4 regions of the Clostridium nitrophenolicum genome follow, and region 4 is predicted to be linked to each of the others. Evidence: riboswitches for the same ligand, from Rfam matches in the RefSeq annotation. Region 4 holds a riboswitch; each other region holds the start of a gene.
What was found. Region 4 has a riboswitch for lysine ahead of ACZ5N4_RS23490 (aspartate-semialdehyde dehydrogenase). Riboswitches for the same ligand answer to the same signal wherever they lie in the genome.
Positions count from the first base shown of each region.

Region 1: another riboswitch for lysine. It lies ahead of ACZ5N4_RS24915 (aspartate kinase); the one in region 4 lies ahead of ACZ5N4_RS23490 (aspartate-semialdehyde dehydrogenase).
Region 2: another riboswitch for lysine. It lies ahead of kal (3-aminobutyryl-CoA ammonia lyase); the one in region 4 lies ahead of ACZ5N4_RS23490 (aspartate-semialdehyde dehydrogenase).
Region 3: another riboswitch for lysine. It lies ahead of ACZ5N4_RS05150 (amino acid permease); the one in region 4 lies ahead of ACZ5N4_RS23490 (aspartate-semialdehyde dehydrogenase).

Region 1 is NZ_AP042469.1:5,257,310-5,262,530, forward strand. It holds gene ACZ5N4_RS24905 (glycoside hydrolase family 94 protein) at 1-391, opposite strand, end outside; gene lysA (diaminopimelate decarboxylase) at 514-1,812, opposite strand; gene ACZ5N4_RS24915 (aspartate kinase) at 1,995-3,197, opposite strand; lysine riboswitch at 3,363-3,584, opposite strand; gene ACZ5N4_RS24920 (M18 family aminopeptidase) at 3,766-5,073, opposite strand.
Region 2 is NZ_AP042469.1:3,510,031-3,515,251, forward strand. It holds gene kdd (L-erythro-3,5-diaminohexanoate dehydrogenase) at 1-844, opposite strand, end outside; gene ACZ5N4_RS16755 (CoA transferase subunit B) at 857-1,522, opposite strand; gene atoD (acetate CoA-transferase subunit alpha) at 1,524-2,177, opposite strand; gene kce (3-keto-5-aminohexanoate cleavage enzyme) at 2,213-3,034, opposite strand; gene kal (3-aminobutyryl-CoA ammonia lyase) at 3,114-3,497, opposite strand; lysine riboswitch at 3,627-3,807, opposite strand; gene ACZ5N4_RS16775 (2,3-butanediol dehydrogenase) at 4,230-5,221, opposite strand, start outside.
Region 3 is NZ_AP042469.1:1,115,857-1,121,077, reverse strand. It holds gene ACZ5N4_RS05155 (MFS transporter) at 1-950, opposite strand, end outside; gene ACZ5N4_RS05150 (amino acid permease) at 1,229-2,674, opposite strand; lysine riboswitch at 2,817-2,993, opposite strand; gene ACZ5N4_RS05145 (TetR/AcrR family transcriptional regulator) at 3,157-3,693, opposite strand; gene ACZ5N4_RS05140 (sulfite exporter TauE/SafE family protein) at 4,322-5,074, shown strand; gene ACZ5N4_RS05135 (CGGC domain-containing protein) at 5,187-5,221, shown strand, end outside.
Region 4 is NZ_AP042469.1:4,958,842-4,964,062, reverse strand. It holds gene dapA (4-hydroxy-tetrahydrodipicolinate synthase) at 1-447, opposite strand, end outside; gene ACZ5N4_RS23490 (aspartate-semialdehyde dehydrogenase) at 511-1,506, opposite strand; lysine riboswitch at 1,773-1,995, opposite strand; gene ACZ5N4_RS23485 (peptide ABC transporter substrate-binding protein) at 2,190-3,890, shown strand; gene ACZ5N4_RS23480 (small, acid-soluble spore protein, alpha/beta type) at 4,065-4,328, shown strand; gene ACZ5N4_RS23475 (class I SAM-dependent DNA methyltransferase) at 4,449-5,192, shown strand.

The DNA of each region.
Region 1 (5,221 bases), 300 kb from region 4:
AATCTTTATAATATGACTCTGGCATATTATTTTTTATATCTTTATATTCTTTTTGAATTAAATAAAGATTATCTAATAGCCACTCAGCGGCCTGAATAACCTCATTTTTTTGTCTAGCTTCTTTATCAATATAGTCATAGTCTTTTAAAATTTTCTTATAACTACTATCTAAACTTTTTATTAGCTGTCTTCTACAATTTACTTTTCTAGCTTCTGCAGAATACGCAGATATTTCTATTGCATGTTTTCTTAGCTCTTCCTTATTTACATTTAGAGTTGGCACATCATCCATTACATTTTCATTTTCTTCATCATTTCTATTTGATAGTACATTAAGCATATATATGCCAAATACTGCAACAGTTATTGCCAGAAATATAATATAGAGCATATCAATCCATCCTTTCGTGTAAAGAGAATTAGTGCTTTGATTATTATTCCCAGCAAATCACAAAATATGAATTAGGGGAAAACAAAAAAACGCTGGAAAGTATAAAAACTTTCCAGCGTTTTTTATAATAACAATTCATTTTCTATAATTTCTTCAAAGGTTTGTCTTCTGCAAATTAGCTTAGCGTCTCCATCTTTAACCATAACTACTGCAGGTTTTGGTATCTTATTATAATTGCTTGACATAGAATATCCATATGCTCCTGTAGTAAGCATTGCCAGAATATCACCGCTTTCAGCCTCGGGGATTTTCACATTACTCAACAATATATCTCCTGACTCACAGCACTTACCAGATATAGTAACAGTTTCTGTAGAACTACTTTCTACTTTATTAGCTATTATACATTCATATTCAGCATTATAAAGAGCTGGTCTTATATTATCTGTCATTCCTCCGTCTACTGCTATATACTTTCTTATATCTGGTATTTCTTTTATTGCTCCCACTGTATAAAGCGTAATTCCTGCATTTCCAACAATTGATCTACCTGGCTCAATAACTAATACAGGAAGATCTATATTTAGCTTCTTTGCAACACTTTCGGCTTTACTTAATATTACATCACAAAATTCTTCAACCTTTTTAGGAGTGTCACCCTTTGTATAATATATCCCAAATCCGCCACCTAAGTCCAACTCCTCAACTTCATAACCAGTTTCATCCTTAATGTTTTTAACTATTGAGAGCATAATCTCTACTTCATCCTCATATGGCTTTGTATCGAATATCTGAGAACCAATGTGACAATGTAGCCCAACCAATTCTATATTAGAAAGTGCTATAGATTTTTTCACAGCATCAATAGTCTTATTATTTAGTAATGTAAAACCAAATTTAGAGTCTATTTGTCCTGTTTTTATATACTCATGCGTATGTGCTTCTATACCTGGGGTAATTCTTAGTAGAATCTTCTGAACCTTATTTTTTTCCTTAGCTATAGCATTGATTTTTTCTATCTCATAGAAATTATCTACTACAAATCTACCTACATCTAAGTTAACTCCCATCTCTATTTCTTCTAAAGTTTTGTTGTTACCATGAAAATATACTTTTTCCATAGGAAATTCACTTTTCCATGCAGTGTATAATTCTCCACCTGAAACTACATCTAAACACAAACCTTCGCTTTTTATAATTTGGCACATAGCCAAAGTTAAAAATGCCTTTCCTGCATAAGCTACTTTATTTTTGTTTTCACTAGCTCTAAATGAGTTATAATATCTTCTGCACTGCCTTCTTATCAACTCTTCATCAACTACATATAGAGGAGTACCGAATTTTTTTGCCAAGTCTATTGTACTAACTCCACCAATATAAAGGGTATTGTTTTTTATATCCATAGTACCAGCTAATTTCATAATCAATTTTCCTCCTTTTAGTCGGAACACTGGGTAATTTTGCTTGTTTCCCTTCGGGTACTGGGTAACTTAAGATTTTCGCTTCCGCTCACAAGTTACCCGTAAAAGTTCATTTAGAACTTTTACCTAGCAAAATTACCCGTTAAAGTCCATTTAGGGCTTTAACCTCCTCGTGATTTTGGTTATAGATTAAATTCACTTGCAATAACGTTAATTGCTTTTACCTTATCTTTCTGTTTAATTGCACAGGTAATTCTTATTTCTGAAGTTGTAATCATCTTTACTCCAATATCATTTTTACTAAGAAGTTTAAACATTTTAGATGCAACTCCTGATGTAGTTTTCATTCCTATACCCACCACAGAAAACTTTGTTATATCCTCATCTATAGCAATTTGATTCTCCTCTAAATAGAATGGCTTAATTATTTCCAAGCACTCATTTAAATCAACTTTTGGTATAGTAAATGATAAGTTAACTCTATTATTTACAGGTGCTGTTTGGCTTATCATATCAATATTGATTCTCTTGCTTGCTACACTTTCAAATAAGCTTGATACAGTATTTATATCACTTTCTATGTCTCTTATTGTTATAGCTACATCATCATCACTTGTTGCTAATCCTGTTACTGGTTTACTCTCCATATTCATATTATTTACCCCCTTAATTACTGTTCCTTTAATATCACTATTACTTAATCCAACGTATATTGGAATATTATATTTTTGTCCAAGTTCTATAGATCTAGAGTGCATAACTTGAGCTCCAAGACTTGAAAGTTCAAGCATTTCTTCATAATCTATTTCATCTAACTTTTTAGCATCCTTATATTTTCTAGGATCTACACTATATATACCGTCTACATCGGTATAGATTTCACATATCCCATCTAATTTCACTGCTATCGCAACAGCAGTAGTGTCTGAACCACCTCTTCCAAGAGTGGTTATATGTCCTTCTTCATTTATGCCTTGGAACCCTGCTACTATTACAATTTTTCCTTCTGACAAACTCTTCTTTATATTTTCCTCGGCTATGTCATCTATTAATGATTTACCATGCTGTCCAGTGGTTTTTATCCCTATTTGATACGCTGTATAACTAATAGCATCATAGCCTGAAGCCTTAATTGCCATAGCGAGCAGCGCACTAGACATCATTTCTCCAGTTGATAAAAGAGCATCTAATTCTCTTTTATCGGGATTACTTGTAACCTCATTTGCAAGACCTATTAAATCATCTGTAGTATCTCCCATAGCAGACACTACAACTATTACATCATCTCCTGCTTGTTTTCTTCTTACTACTGTTTGGGCAACCTTTTTTATTTTTTCTATAGTTCCTACAGAACTTCCACCATATTTTTGTACAACAATTGCCATATCATCACTCCCTTAAAATTATTCTTATGTGAAACTCCTCTTCGTAAACTCTGAGGAATATAAGATTTGGGTTCTCTGCTTATGTGAAACATACCATAATTTATAAAAATAAAAGCAGCAAAGGAACACCTTTGCTGCACAAAAAATATCATCGCAACTCTGTGTACCCTTTGTAGCTCTCCATCTCCATAGCTGGAACTATATATGTATAGTTAAAATTCGGTAAGTCATTTACAGAATCTTAGATGACAGCTCCACATATATTATATGCAAAGCCAGAAAATAGTTTCGCCAAACTATTTTCTTCGGCCATAATTCCTTTCTTCACTTCTCACTGTCTGCCGACTAAAAGCAACTACTATTAATTACAGCACCTCTACCCTAAGGTAAGTTTCATTATTAAATTATAATTAGTTTAACATAAGTATTTATACATTTCAAGATTATTTTATATGTTAAGATAATTTATTTTTTCTTTACAATGTCTTCATCTTTAGAATTAAAATTTTTATTAATAATAATTTTGTTGCATATTTATAAAAAGAATAGATTATTTATAATAAACAAATTATTTATTATATCTATAGAATTCCTTAAAAGACTCTTCCGCATATATATAGTCTTTTACTCCACCTAATTCTCTTATTGAGTGCATTGAAAGAACAGCTAACCCCATATCTACTGAAGGTATATTTACGTGACTTGCAGATATAGGCCCAATGGTAGATCCTCCTTTTTCATCCGAACGATTCACAAAGAACTGAACTGGCACTCCTGCTATATCACATATACTTTTATAAACAGCACTAGATACACTATCTGAAGTATAACTTTGATTTGCACTCACTTTTATTATTGGCCCCTTATTAATTATTGGTCTATTTACAGGATCGCTCTTCTCACCATAGTTCGGATGAAGCGCATGGCCTAAATCACATGATATCATGAAAGAATTTGAAAGAGCCCTAAAATAATCTTCTCTTCCTTTTCCCATTGAAATCATAATTCTCTCCAGCAAAGTAGCCAACATTGGAGAATCTGCTCCCTGCTTGGTAGTGCTTCCAACTTCTTCATTATCAAAACAAACCATAACATTAGTAGCATTTCCCGCATCTACTTTGGTTAAAGCATTTATCCCTGAGTGTACCATTATTAAATCATCTAGCCTTCCACAGGATATAAACTCATTATTTAGCCCTATAACACTGCCTTTTTCGTATTCATAAAGAAATAAGTCAAAGTCCAGTATGTCCTCTTCTTTAACACTCAATTCATTAGCAATAGTTTTTATAAGATATCTTCCTTTTTCAAGATTCTCATTCACTAATGAAATCAGTGGTAGTATATCTTTTTGTCTATTTAATTCTACTCCAGAGTTCACATTTCTATTCATATGTATAGCAAGATTAGGTATTATTAAAATTGGTCTTTTTATATTTAACAGTTTAATTTGCGGTGAAAAAGGGTTTTCGCTTTTTATAGTTACCCTACCAGCTATAGATAGAGGTCTATCAAGCCAAGTATTTATTATAGGACCGCCATAAACTTCTGTATTTAGTTTTACATATGCTCCTTCTACTTCCATATCAGGATTAGGTTTTACTCTAAAACCTGGTGAATCTGTATGAGCACCTACTATTCTAAATCCTTCTTTTTCTACTTTACCTTTTCCTACAACAAATGCAATTAAAGCTGAATCATATTTATTTAAAAAATATTTGCCTCCTTTTTTTAAATCCCATTTATCTTCTTCTCTAATCTCTTCAAATCCTCTGCTTAAAAGAATCTTTTTTACACTATCTACAGCATGAAATGCTGTAGGACTCTCATAAATAAAATCTATTAATTCCTGAGCTTTTTTTAATTCTTCTCTCATAACTATTCCTCCAAACTTAAAAGTAAAATTTAAAAACGACAACCCTCATTCTATTTTTCAATAAAAAATCAATACTTTATAATTATAACAAAATATCACTTTTTTAGTAATAAAAAAGTATAGCTTTTCACTATACTCTTAGGCACCT
Region 2 (5,221 bases), 1.4 Mb from region 4:
CTTTAACCGGAAGTATACAAGCCATTTCAGTATTAGCCACATTTACACAGCTAATTGAAATATCAACTTCTTTTCCATCGTTAGCTTCTAATGTCTTATTTAATACATCTACAGGTTTTTGAGCATCACTAATTATAGCCTTATGACATAACCCAAGCTCTAACACTTTCTTAGCTTGAGCTTCCTTTCTTACCATTGCTATTACTCTTCCAGTTGGTCCCACTCTTTTCATAGCTTCATAACAGCAAAGTAGTCCTGACTTGCCATTTGCACCTAAAATTAAAACACTTTGTCCTGGTTTTACAAGCTTGGCTGTCTGAGCTGGAGCACCTGCTACATCCAACGCTGCTAATGCCAATGTTTCTGACATGTCCTTTGGAAGTTTTGCATATATGGCACTTTCAAATAATATTGCTTTTGCCTTAACTTCAACTCTATCTATTTCAGGTTTTATATCTATTATTTCTTCAATTTTTAATGGAGTTAGAGAAAGTGATACAAGAGAAGCTATCTTATCTCCAACTTTTAAATCTATATTAGCTAAGTCTTCACCTATTTTAGTTACAGTTCCTATTAACATTCCACCGGATCCGGTTACTGGATTTTGCATTTTCCCTCTTTCATTGACTATTTCAAGAATTCTAGCTTTTATTTTTTCTATATCTCCATTTGCTTCCTGTTCTATTTGAGTAAAACTAGCTGAATCTATATTTAATGCCTGAACATCAATTAATATTTCATTGCTGTAAATTTCCATATCATTATCAACCTTATATGCTGCTTGTGTTAAAACTCCCTTTGGTTCTATTACTCTATGTGTACCATATTTACATCCTTTTTTCATAATAACTTCCTCCTATACATTCATAATTTTTATATTTTCATCTATAATCAAATCAGCATCTGTCATCGATCTAATTTCTTCAACACTTGTATCTTTGTGAATTTCTTTAAGTACAAGCCCTTCTTTTGTTACTTCTATAACACAGAGTTCTGTAACTATAAGGTCTACAACCCCTTTCGCTGTTAAAGGTAAACTGCATTTTTTAAGTATTTTAGGCTTACCTTTTCCGGTATGCAGCATAGCTACTATTACTTTTTTTGCCCCTACAACAAGGTCCATGGCTCCTCCCATGCCTGGAACCATCTTGCCCGGTATTATCCAGTTAGCTAAGTTTCCCTCTTGATCTACCTCTAAAGCACCAAGCACAGTAATATCAACATGCCCTCCTCTTATTAGTGCAAAAGACATACTGCTGTCAAAGAAAGCTCCATGAGGAAGTATTGATACATATTGTCCCCCTGCATTAGTTATATCTAAATCTTCTTCTCCTTCTTTCTTTAAAGGTCCCATTCCAACCATGCCATTTTCTGATTGAAATGTAACATTAATTCCTTCTGGCACATAGTTTGCAACTAAGGTCGGAAGTCCTATTCCTAGATTTACAAGCTGTCCATCCTGTAATTCTTGAGCAATTCTTTTGGCTATAATTTGTTTTGCAAGCTTGCCATCTGTAATCATACTACTCAATCCCCTCTATAATATAATCTACTAACACCCCTGGAGTTGTAACATAATCAGGGTTTAATTGTCCTGTCTTAACGATTTTTTCTGCTTCAACTATTACTTTTTCTCCAGCCATAGCAATTATAGGGTTAAAGTTTCTAGTAGTTCCTCTATAGAATGTGTTTCCAGACTCATCTACTATAGTTCCTCTAATAATTGATAAATCAGCTTTTAATGGTAATTCTAAAAGATAATCTTTATCTTCAATTCTTATCTTTTGTTTACCCTCTTCAATGGTTGTACCTACACCTGTAGGTGTTAAAACTCCTCCAAGTCCTGATCCACCAGCTCTAATTCTTTCAATTAGCGTACCTTGTGGTACAAGCTCTACTTCCATTTCCCCTGAATTCATAAGTCTACCTGTTTCAGAGTTTGTTCCTATATGAGATGCTATAACCTTCTTAACCTGCATGTTCGCAATAAGCCTTCCTATTCCTCTATCTACATAACTGGTATCATTTGCAATTATAGTCAAGTCCTTTATATTGAGCTGTATTAGAAGATCTATAATTTTATGCGGAGTTCCACAGCCTAAAAAACCACCAATCATAATAGACATACCATCCTTAAAGAGAGGCTTTAAATCCTCCGGCTTAACAATCTTATTCATTTTGTCCCCCCTTAATCTTAAATTATTTGCTCAAACTATTTACTAATACCTAAAATTTCTCTTGCTTCCTTTGCATTGGCAATATCTCTTCCAAGCTCCTTTGCCAGCCTTACTACCTTTTCAACTAATTCACCATTCGACTTAGCAAGTGTACCTTTTGATAAGTAAACATTATCTTCAAAGCCAACTCTAACGTGCCCTCCTGAAATGATGGACATAACAGCAACTGGAAACTCATTTCTGCCTATTCCGGACACAGTAAAGGTGCTTCCTTGCGGTATACTTCCCCTTAGAAATTCAAAGTCTCTTATAGCAGCATCTATTCCTCCATTTACACCCATTACAAAGTTAAAATGCATTGGAGTTTTTATATATCCCTTTTTCTGGAGTCTTATTGCCATATCTATCATGCCTTTGTCAAATACCTCAAGCTCTGGCTTTATACCTAAATCAAGCATTTTTTCGCCAAACTCTTTTATTGTATTTTCAGTGTTGACAAACACTTCATCTCCACCAAAGTTACAAGTTCCGCAATCTAGAGTAGCCATTTCTGGTTTAAGATATATGGGCTGAAGTCTTTCCTCATTAGTCATTCCTACCGCTCCTCCAGTAGATGGTTGGATAATTACATCTGGGCACCTTCTCTTAATTTCTTCCATGCATAATCTAAATCTTTCCTTATCCTGAGTAGAGGTTCCATCATCATTTCTTACATGTAGGTGTATAATACTTGCACCTGCTTTATAAGCCGCTTCTGCCTCTCTTCCAATCTCCTCTACTGTATAAGGAACGCTAGGATTATGCTTTTTTGTGACTTCAGCACCACAAATTGCTGCTGTAATAATCAGCTTCTCCATGAAATAATCTCTCCATTTCCTCTTAATATTCGACTCAAAAATTACTTTATAAAAAATATTCGGACTTTTATTATGGTACTTATTTTTTTCTTTGTTTGCTATTTGGTACGACACAAGTTCCACTAGCTTTGCATACTACAATAGGTTCTTCTAATACGTCGCAAGCTGAATCATTTATATCTGATCTTGGAATAATCACTTTTCTTGCTTCAAATACCATTTTCCTTGAAGAGTTTCCACAGCTTACAATTTCTCCTACTGCTTCAATGTAATCCCCAGCATATACAGGCGCTAAAAACTCTACATTGTCATAAGCTCTGAACAATCCCTCATCTCCATCATTTCTGATTAAGAGTTCTGTAGCTACATCTCCGAAAAGATTCAACATTTTTGCTCCATCTACTAAGTTTCCGCCATAGTGAGCATCATGCATACTCATTCTCATTCTAATCATTACTTTCATTGTTATTCCTCCCTTAAACTGTGATATTTGTTGGGACATAAATAAACTTAAAAAAAGCATTGAAAAATTTCAATGCTTTAGAGTTATAAGTTATTTACGCCACTCATGCAATGAAAATTTTCTTCTCATCACATAAATAGCGCTCCATGATTATTCACGGCAGTGATAGAACTACTATGCTCTATCCCCAAGGATATATCTAATATCAAATACACCCTTTCGGCAAATAAACCCTTTGCTTTTAATATCGGAGGATGTATTCTCCTTAACACTTAAAAGCTACCTTTTTACTTGCACCTCTATTTATGTACTAACCTATTTTTTTGTCAAATTGATTTATTTTGCTTATTGTACTTTTATTTATTCCTATGTTTATTTTTAAGTATTACTCATGTGCCAAATGTGTTAATTTTTTATTTAGCTATACTTAATATTTATAATAGTTTATTGTAAAATATAACCAATCTAAAAAATAAATTTTTTTATTTTTTAGATTAGTTTTAATACTAATTAAAAAATAACGAACCTTAGCGGCACTCTCTTCATTCAAATATATTTAAGGTTCTATTTTTGTAATCACATCATTTATATTTTACTGCTTTTGTTTAAAAAGCTAGTATTTACAATAAAAAAACACCAGGTAAGTTACCTAGTGTTTTTATATCTATTTTCTTATTTTGCTTATTTCATTTTTACAAGCCCTAGCAAATGGTGTTGCATCTACATTGATAGTTATAGAAGTGATTTATCTGGAGTTACAAGTATTTTAACATGTTTTTTCTTTTCTGGGCCAGTTAAAGAACCAAATCCTTCCTCAACTATATCATCAAGAGCTATTTTCTTTGTTATATATCCTTCTGCTTTTATTCTTCCATCACTCATTTGCGCAATTGTTGCAGGAAACTCATGTCTATATGCTAATGTCCCAACAATTTTCTTTTCTGAGAATACTAAAATATTAGGATTAAAGCTTGTCTCATTTTCCCAAATACTTGTTACTACCATAGTTCCTTCAAATTTTAAACTATTAAGTCCTATATCAAATCCTATCTTAGCACCAGTAGTTTCAAATGCAGCATCTACACCTACTCCATCTGTAAGTTTTTTAACTTCTTCCACTATATCAACTTCATTTGGATCTAATACTACGTCTGCGCCAGCTCTCTTTGCATATTCCTGTCTTATTGATTTTCTTTGTAAAACTATTACAAGCTTTGCACCAGCTGCCTTTAAGCATTCTATAGTCGCAAGTCCAATCGGACCTGATCCTAATACTATTGCAGTATCTCCAGTTTTAAAGTTTGCTATTCTTATTGAGTGAAGTGCAACAGCCATTGGTTCTATTAATGCGGCTTGTTCGTAAGACATATTATCTGGAATTTTGTGTATAAACTCTTCTGGAAACACAGTATATTCAGCAAGTCCGCCGCCACTTCCGCAAAGTCCATGAAAACCTAAAGAAGAGCAAAGATTATACTTTCCCTCTTTACAAGCAGGGCATTTTCCACAGGCTACAATTGGCTCTACTACTACTCTATCACCAGTATTAAACTTTGTTACACCTTCACCTACTTCTACTACTTCACCAGAAAATTCATGACCTAAAACCACTGGAGCTGTAGTACCACTTAATGGATGTGGTTGTCCAACTGGAATAAATATAGGTCCTCCTAAATACTCATGCAGATCTGAACCACAAATTCCACACCACTTAACCTTAATTT
Region 3 (5,221 bases), 1.9 Mb from region 4:
ATTGATTTATTTTCTATATCTAAAATAATAGGTCTTATAATTGAAAAACATCCTTGAGTAACAGCAATTGCAACTACACTTATAATTGGATTTCCAGTATATATTAATACTGCGCATCCCACTAAAATATTTATTAATAGAACTTTTGAGGTTTTGTTTTGACCAAATCTTTCAGTAAACTTATAGGATTTAGCAGATATTAGACATACTATCTGCATTAATGCTGTTAAAAATCCAAAATATCTGATACCTATTCCACTTTTCAAATATTGAGGTTGATTTAAAAAGACACCAATTGAATGAGTTGTTTCACTAATGAGAGCAAAGACTACTACAATTATTATAATTTGTTTATTATTTAATACATCTCTTATACTATTTTTAATACTTGTCTTTTTTTCTAAATTATGAGACACATCCTTAATAAAAAATGTTAAGATTACAGCTAAACCATAAGGAATTATTGTTCCAAACACCGTTAAATCCATTGATCTCTCGACCATTTTTGTAGAAAGTAAACATGCCAATAGAAAACCTGCGACACTCATAGCAGTATACATGCCAAATACCTTTTCTGTCTTCTCTTTGTCTGCTGATGAGTATAATAATGCTATATCACAACCTGAAATTGCAGAAGTAGCTAAGGCTACTAATATTCCTTCTACTAAAAATAAGGAAAAGGAATTCGCTTCATAGAAAACAATTTTTGATATGAAAAGTAGAAAGTTTCCCATCAACAAGGTTATTTTATATCCATATTTATCTGCAAACCATCCCCAAGGAATCTCAAAGAGCAGCATTAAAATCATGAATATGGACTCAATTAAAAAAATATTATACATAGACAAGCCTCTTGATTGTCTATATAAAGTAGCTATAGGTCCATAAAAAACAAGTCCTTGAAGAAATGCAATAATATACATTAAATAAACATTTATCTTTTTATTCAATTTGATACACCTCCAAAATTTTGCACAACAAAAAAACCTTTAGAAAATGATTTTTTTAATATATGGTTGTGCAGATGCATCAAATCCTTCTCATTATAGTTCCTCCAATATTATTTAAAATAACAATTATAACAATATTTTACCATAGTTACATTATATTTAAAATGATTAATACTATAAATTAAAACTTAAATCAATTGGGCATAAATATTGTATAAAGTTACATACTTCTCAATGTGTATATAAAAAGAGCCGCAATTAATGCGACCCTTTTTATATTATTTTTTAACAGTGTCAAAATCAATTTCCATTAAATCAACAACTTTTGTTTTATGTTTTCTTTTATAACCCCACCATAATCCTATAAACAATGGTAATCCGATATATGATGAAATAACTCCATTCCAGTCTATTTTATCAGCTTCAAAGTAGCTAAGACCTTGTCCTAAAGTAACAACTATACATAATACCATTGCTATTACTGGTCCTAATGGAAATAACTTTGCAACATATTTCAATTTTTTCAAGTCACGTCCTTGAGCAACATAAGCCTTACGGAAACGATAATGACATAGTGCTATACCCAACCATGCAACAAAGCCTGCAAGTCCTGATGCTGCTACAAGCCATACATAAACTGTAGTCTCTGCATAAAGTCCTGTTAAGAAACAAAGGGATGCTACTACTGTAGTTAATATTAGCGAGTTAACAGGAACTCCTCTTGAGTTAACTTTTCCAAGCCACGCTGGTGCTTTACCATCCTTAGCCATTGCATATAGCATTCTGCTTGAAGCATACATTCCTGAGTTTCCTGCTGATAGTACTGAAGTTAAGATAACTGCATTCATTAATGATGCCGCTGCTGCTATACCAGCCTTTTGGAATACTAATGTAAATGGACTTGTATCAACTCCAGCATCCATATAAGGAATTAATGCGCCAACAACAAATATTGTTCCTAAATAGAATATTAAAATTCTCCAGAAGATCGTATTTATTGCTTTAGGTATATTTTTTTCTGGATCTTCACTTTCTCCCGCAGCTATACCAACAAGCTCTGTACCTTGGAATGAGAAACCAGCAATTAAGAATACCATGAAAATTGATTTAGCTCCACCAACAAATGGTGCTTCACCAACACTAAAGTTTTTTAATCCTACAGCATGTCCACCTATTATTCCAACTATTGTTGCAACACCTATTAATAAAAATATAATAACGGTAATAACTTTAATACTTGCAAACCAATATTCTGATTCACCATAAGCTCTTGCTGATAAAAGATTAAGTGCAACTATTACTGTAAGGAATAAAACACTCCATACAAGAGCTGGCACGCCAGGAAACCAGTATTTCATAAGAAGGGCACCTGCAACCATTTCAGCTGCAACTGTAATAGCCCAGTTATACCAATAGTTCCATCCCATTGCAAATCCAAAAGCAGGATCAACAAATTTTGATGCATATATTCCAAAGGAACCTGAATCCGGCATGAATGTTGCCATTTCCCCTAAACTAGTCATTAAGAAATAAACCATAATACCTATACAACCATATGCAACTAGTGCGCCTCCTGGTCCAGCTTGTTTAATTGTAGCTCCAAGAGCCAGGAATATTCCTGTTCCAATGGCACCTCCCATTGCAATCATATTAAGATGTCTTGCTGTTAAACTTCTTTTAAGTTCATTAGAAGTCTGAACATTTTTTTCTACTGCATTTTGCATAAATTTTTCCTCCTTACCGGCTTTTATTTATTCCGATAAGTGAAATAACTAAGATCAGAAACGTAAAAAATGCCTTGAGCATACACTCAAGGCATTTAATATGAATTTACATTAATTACTAAAACATACATATTAATATACAACGAATGATAGCTCACCACAAAATCCTCTTTGTGACAGTCTTGCATATATTCTATGCAACCCCAGCTATACAGTACTAAAGCATTTACTGTACGCTTCGGCGAAATTTCCTTTTAAACTGCTTCATTGTGCTTACCTCTGCAGTTTTACTCTTAAATCCCGCGCCTCTACCTCAGTTATTCACTTATGTTAATTATTATACAGTAATATTTATAATTAGTAAACAGTTTTTTAATATTTTAATGTGAGAAGCTCTTTCGCCATTTCTTATAATTATAATAGTATTAAACCTAAGATAGCCAATAGATTAGGTGAACTTTATTCATGTAAGTTTAAAAAAATTATATTTTTAAATGATCATAAAGTTCATCAAATGACATATATTTATTTTTGCTTAAATATGTAAGATTAGAAATAATAAAATAAGAGAGTTTTTCAGAATCAAGTTTAGATGTTATATTTCCTTTTTTCCTCTCAAGTTCAATTAATTCTCCTATTTCTGTATATAACTTTGTAAAACTATCTTTTTCTCTACAGTGATACCCTTGCTTTTCCTCATTTGCAATTTCATAAAAAATTGAAATATAATCATCTACAAATCCCTGTAAGGATTCATATATTTTTCTTATTTTTTCTTTAAAAGGTTCATCAGTTAACTTTAAACTTTCTATAATATTCAAGGTCTTATTCCAATCATCTTGAAAAATTTCTATTACAAGCTCTATTTTATTTCTAAAATAATTATAAAAGGTTCCTGTTCCTATATCGCACTGTTTGGCAATTTCTCTTATATTCAGACCTTTATATCCCTCTTCTAAAAGAGTTTTTCTTCCTTGAATTATTATTTTTTCCTTAGCATTTTCAATTAACTTTGGCATTTTATCCTCCTATTAATGAACTTTGTTCATAATATACCATATTCATACTTTTCTGTCAATAACGCTGGCCAAATCTGTTAAATATGTATGATTCAAAGTTAGTTTCCCTATAGATATCCACCTTGGGTACTTAACTTATTAGCGATATTCATAGGGGTACCTTGATTAAGCTAATTATCGATGTTGGATATATACCTAATCTAGGTATTCACTTATGTAAAAGAATATGTATATTTTTTTCATATACCTATAATATGTATTGAATATTTTTTATATGGTTTCCCTTCTGCTACAATTATAAATATAAGATGGATGCGATAACTTTTAGAATTATAACCTTATATAGGCGGAATAACCAGAAAGTTAACTTATGCAGAGGGATATGTTTCCAAAGCTGAAGATAGATTTAAAAACTTTGTGTCAGTCTTAGTGAAGAGTTTTAAGAGAACCTTAGAACTTTAGAGTTGTTTGAGCGCAGCGAGTTCTCGAAAGTTCTTAGGTTGTCTTGGAACACAAGCTTTAGACTGACTAAAAGTTTTTAACGGACTGAAGCTTGGAAGCATAGCCCGGGGTATAAGTTAACTGACCGCCTATTACCCTATATCACTTACTTGAGGAGGGGATTTTTATTAATACTTTAATATTTCTATGCATTGCTGGATTCCTTGCTGGTTTTATAGACTGTATATCAGGAGGGGGAGGAATTATTAGCTTGTCAGCTTTTTTACTTTCAGGCCTTCCACCTCATTTGGTGCTTGGAACAAATAAATTTTGCTCTTGCTGTTCTACACTTATTAGTTCTATAGAATTTGCTCAATCTGATAAAGTGGATTTTTATCTCTTAAAAATTTTAGCCCCTTTTAGTTTTTTAGGAGCTATCTTAGGGGTAAATACAGTACTTAAAATAAATGGGAATTACCTTAATACCATAGTTCTCATACTTTTACTATTTGTAGGGATATATAGCTTATTTTCGAAAACTGCTGGTATGGAAGATAGATTTAATGGCTTTTCAAGAAAAAATATAACACTAGGTATTATTCTTGCTCTATGTTTAGGATTCTATGATGGATTTTTAGGCGCTGGTGTAGGCTCTTTTTTAATATTTGGCCTAATAAATATATTTGGATTTGACTTTGTCAGGGCAGGTGGCAACTGCAAAGCTTTAAATTTTATAGGAAACGTTGCTGCAGTAATAATGTTTGCTATGAGAGGACAAATTAATTTAAAATTAGGTATACCAATAGCAATATTTATGATATTAGGTGCAAGACTTGGAACTAAAGTTGCATTAAATAAAGGAGCTAAGGTTATAAAACCTATATTCGTAACAATGTCTCTTGCTGTAGCAGGTAAAATGCTTTATGTAATAATGAGATAGATTTAATTGATACATAAAATCCTCTTCCATTTGTGATAACTGTCACAGGAAAATAGTTATTTCTATGATATTATTCTCATATAGGCATATCACTCAACAAAGGAGAAACTAGATGAAAAAAATAGGTATTATAAATTGTTTTGAAGT
Region 4 (5,221 bases):
TAGTGTTTTTGGAGTAATATTCATGCCTGTTCTTCCAGGAACATTATAAACAATTATAGGAGTCTTAACACTTGTAGCTATAGCTTTAAAATGTTCTACAAGACCTTTTTGTGTAGTTTTATTATAATAAGGAGTTATTACTAAAAGTCCGTCTACACCTATACTTTCAGCCCATTTGCTCATGTTTATTGATGCAGCAGTATTGTTTGTTCCTGTTCCAGCTATTACAGGAATTCTTTTATTTACTATGTCTACTGTGAATTTTATTGTTTCTTTTCTTTCTTGTTCGCTCATTGTAGATGCTTCGCCAGTGGTACCGCAAACTATTATAGCATCTGTGCTTGACTTAATGTGCCATTCAAGTAGTTCTTCTAATTTTTTAAAATCTACTCCTGTTTCATTAAATGGAGTTACTATAGCAACACCGGAACCTTTAAATAAACTCATACAAACACCTCATCTTAAATATTTTTATATACATAAGTAATTTATGTTTTAGATTTATATAAATTACTTATTTTCACTAATTATATATTCGGCTATTTGAATAGCGTTAGAAGCTGCTCCTTTTCTTATGTTATCCGCTACAACCCATAAATTTAAGCCATTATCAGTACTAAAGTCTCTTCTAATTCTTCCAACAAAAACTTCATCACGACCTGCAGCATCTATAGGCATTGGGTATTCAAGATTTTGAACATCGTCTTTTAAGATTACTCCTTTTGAATTCTTATATAATTCAAATACATCATTTAGTTCAAATTGATTTTTTAATTCTACATTGATGCTTTCGCTGTGCCCATAAACTACAGGCACTCTAACTGTAGTAGCTGTGATTTTTAAGTTATCATCATGTAATATTTTTTTTGTTTCGCTAATCATTTTCATTTCTTCTTTTGTGTATCCGTTATCCATGAATACATCTATGTGAGGAATAACATTACCAGCTATAGCATAAGGAAATTTTTTTGGTGCAGTACCTTTATAACCTTCGAACAAGTCATTATAACCACCCATTCCAGCACCAGATACAGCTTGGTAAGTTGAATATATTACTCTATCTATTCCATATTTATCATGTAAAGGCTTTAGTGCAACTACTGCTTGAATTGTAGAGCAATTAGGATTTGCAATTATCCCTTTGTTCCATTTGATATCCTCAGGGTTTACTTCAGGTACAACTAGAGGAACTTCAGGATCCATTCTCCAAGCACTGCTATTATCTATAACAGTAATATTGTATTTAGCGAATATAGGAGCAAACGCTTTACTTACATCTCCACCAGCGGAAAATAGTGCGAAATCTATCTTCTTATCTTTAATGTTATCTTCTTTTAGTTCCTCAACAACAACATCTATACCCTTAAATTTTATCATTTTTCCAGCAGATTTTGCAGATGCATAAAGATAAATTTTATCCACTGGGAAATTTCTTTCTTCTAATACTTCTAAAAACTTTCTTCCAACCATGCCTGTACAGCCAACTACTGCTACATTGTATTTCATTTTAAATACCCCCTAAAATTTTATTTATAGTTTATTGTAAAACCTCAAGCAATTAGGACTTAAGATTTTGTATACCTGCTTAAAGAATTCTACTCAGCTAATTATATTATATGTTGAATTTTTGCATAAATTATTGCTAAAATTGCTTAATATATTGCAAAAAGTGCTTTAAATTAATTATATTATATAATTGTATATAATTTCTAGAAAAATAAAAGCAGCAAAGGAACACCTCTGCTGCACAAAAAATACAATGCAACTCTGTGTACCTTTGTAGCTCTCCACCTTCATAAATGAAACCATACAAAAATCGTATAGCTAAGTTATTGTATAAAACAAAAACTTAAGTGACAACCTTACACATATTATGTGCAAAGCCAGAAAATAATTCCGCCAAATTATTTTCTTCGGCCATAATTCCTTTCTCTATTTCTTAGCGTCTGCCGACTAAAAATAAATACTATTAATTACAGCACCTCTACCCTAAGGTAAGTATCGTTATTAAATTACAATTAGTTTAACATACGTAATTATACATTTCAAGTTTTTTTTATGCATACATATAACTATTTTTAGAAGTTTTGTAGAGACCACTTGAATAAAAATTTAACAAACTACCAATAATGTATAATAGGTAAAAAAAACCATAAAGATCTAATTCGAAAACATAAGGAGGTAATTTATTGAAGATCAAAAAGATTGGATTCATAATAATAGTTCTTACTATTTTTTCTTTATGGGGATGTGGAAAAAACACAATTAAAACCAATTCGGAATTAAATAAAAATGATAGCGAACAATACATAAGTATTATATTAAAAGATGAACCAAAAATTTTAGACCCATCTAAATCAACTGATAGGTACTCATCTCAAATTCTCTTCGAGGTTAACGAATCCCTAACAAGAGTAGAGGAAGATAAGGATGGCAAAAATATAGTCAAGCCTGCTGGTGCTGAAAGATGGGAAGTGTCTCCAGATCAATTGAAATGGACATTCTACTTAAGAGATAATCAATGGTCTGATGGTAAGAAGGTAACAGCTAAGGATTATGAGTATGGGATTAAGAGAACGCTAGATCCAGCCATTAAATCACAAAATGCATTTTTATTATATCCAATAAGGGGAGCTAAGGAATATAATGTTTTGGAAACAAATAAGTCTAGTAATATATCCTCGAACAAATTAGGAGTAAGGGCACTAGATGATAAAACATTAGAAATTACACTAGAAAGACCTTGTGCATATTTTTTAAAGTTAACAAGTTACGAAATAATGCAGCCTCAAAGAAAGGATATTGTAGAAAAGTATGGAGATAAATATGGAACTGAGGTGAATACACTAGTTTTTAATGGTCCATTTTTAATAAAACAGTGGACTCATAACAAAGAACTAGAGTTGATAAAAAATAACTCATACTGGGATGCTAAATCTGTTAAGCTTGAAAAAATAATAATGAAAATAGAAAAAAATGACACAGATATAATGAATGAATTTCTAAATAATTCGCTAGATCTGGTAGGTGGTATATCACCAGAATGGAATAACAAGCTTAACAAGAAGAATGAGATTGATATTTTAAAAGTAGAGGAACCATCTATAAATTGTGAAATTTATAATCAAAATAATAAGATATTTAGTAATCCAAAGGTTAGAAAAGCTTTCTCATTAGCTGTAGATAGAGAGGCTATCAGTAAAGATTTATGGAAGGGGCTATATGCTCCGGCTTATGGGTGGGTGTCGCCATCTGTGCAAATAGGAGAGGAAGGTTTTAGGGAAAAAGCTAACTTTGAGCCAATAAAAGAGTTAAAGAAGGAATATCCGGATGCTAAGAAACTTTTAATTGAAGGGTTAAAAGAACTGGGGATGGAGGCGGATACAAGTAAAATTACAATAAGTTATTTACAAGCGGGGGCAGATATAGATCAAAGAAATATAGCGGAATTCTTTCAAAAAATGTACTGTAAAAATCTCGGAATAAATTTAAAAATAGAATATGTTGATTATCCAATGTTCCAGAAAAGAATAAACTCAGGTGAATATCAACTGGCTAGTATAGTTTGGACAGGGGATTACAATGATCCTTCTGCTGAATTGAATCTATGGATCGCTAGTGCGGGCATTATACCAACTGGATGGTCAAATCCTATATATGACTCACTAGTAGGAAAAGCAAATAGTATTGGGATAAATGGAAATGAAGAGAGGTTTGAAGCCTTTAAGGAGGCTGAAAACATACTTGTGTCAAAAGATGCAGTAATTTCACCCATTGTATATAGAAATAGACAAATCTTAAAATATAAATATGTAAAGGGTGTAATGACACCATTATTCGGGCCAGATGTTGAATTAAAATATGCTTATACTAGTGGTAGAAATAATTAATGGTAAAGGGGCTGCCTCATAATGTATATCTATGCATTATGAGGTAGTCCCTTATTAGATTTGTATTATAAATTCACTATTAAGCTAATTTTTATTTATAACCAATATTATAACGTATAAATAGTTTATTAAATGTAAAAAATAATAAACAGAAAAGTGGGAGGGTGGTATAATATGACAAAAACACCATTAAAAAAGGTTATAAAAGCTAAATTAAAGTCTCATAGAGAGTTAACAGAAGCAGAGAAGCTTAGGGAGAAATTAAAATATGAAATAGCAGAAGAGTTAGGACTAAAAGATAAGGTAGATAAGTATGGGTGGAGCGGCCTAACTGCTGAGGAAACAGGGAGAATAGGCGGTATAATGACTAAGAGAAAAAAAGAGTTAAACATTCCTAAAAATGAAGTTATTTTAAATGAACAAAGATATAGATTATAAAAGAGCTATATATAAGTTTATGTTAATAAGCTAGATTATTGACTTATGTATTAAAAATATATAATATTAATTGGTAGATAATTTAGAAGTGTATTTTATTAACTTTGAGAGGGAATTAATATGGAATGTTATAAAGAATTTGCTCATATTTATGATGAACTTATAAATAGTGACATAAATTATAAGCAATGGGCAAGTCAGATATTAAAGATATGCGATGAATTAAAGGTAAATAGAAAAGATTATTTAGATCTTGCATGTGGTACAGGAAATATTACAGGAGAAATTGTATCTGAATTTAATAATACCTGGGCTGTTGACTTATCTTATGATATGCTTACAGAAGCAGAGACTAAATTAAGAGGTAATAGAAATAATATCAAATTCGTTTGTCAGGACATAACTGAATTGAACTTAAATAGAAAATTTGATTTAATTACTTGTTGCTTGGATTCTACAAACTATATATTAGAAGATAGCAGTTTAAAAGAATACTTTTCAAGCGTTTTAAACCATTTAAAGGATGAAGGTATTTTTATATTTGATATTAATTCATATTATAAACTTACAGAAGTTCTAGGGAATAATGTCTATAATTATGATGATGAGAATGTTACTTATATTTGGCAGAACTCTCTTGAAGAGGATATTGTGGACATGTATCTTACTTTTTTTGTTAAACAAGGAGAACTGTATAAAAGATTTGATGAGCAACATAGTGAAAGAGCTTATAGATGCGAAGAAATAGAAACAATCTTAAAGGAAATAGGGCTTGAAATAGTTATGAAAATGAATAATTATGAGGATAGAGATATAGAGGACATAACAGAAAGAATAGTTTATGTGGTGAAAAAAGGAGGTTAAAGTCCTAAATGGACTTTAACGGGTAATTT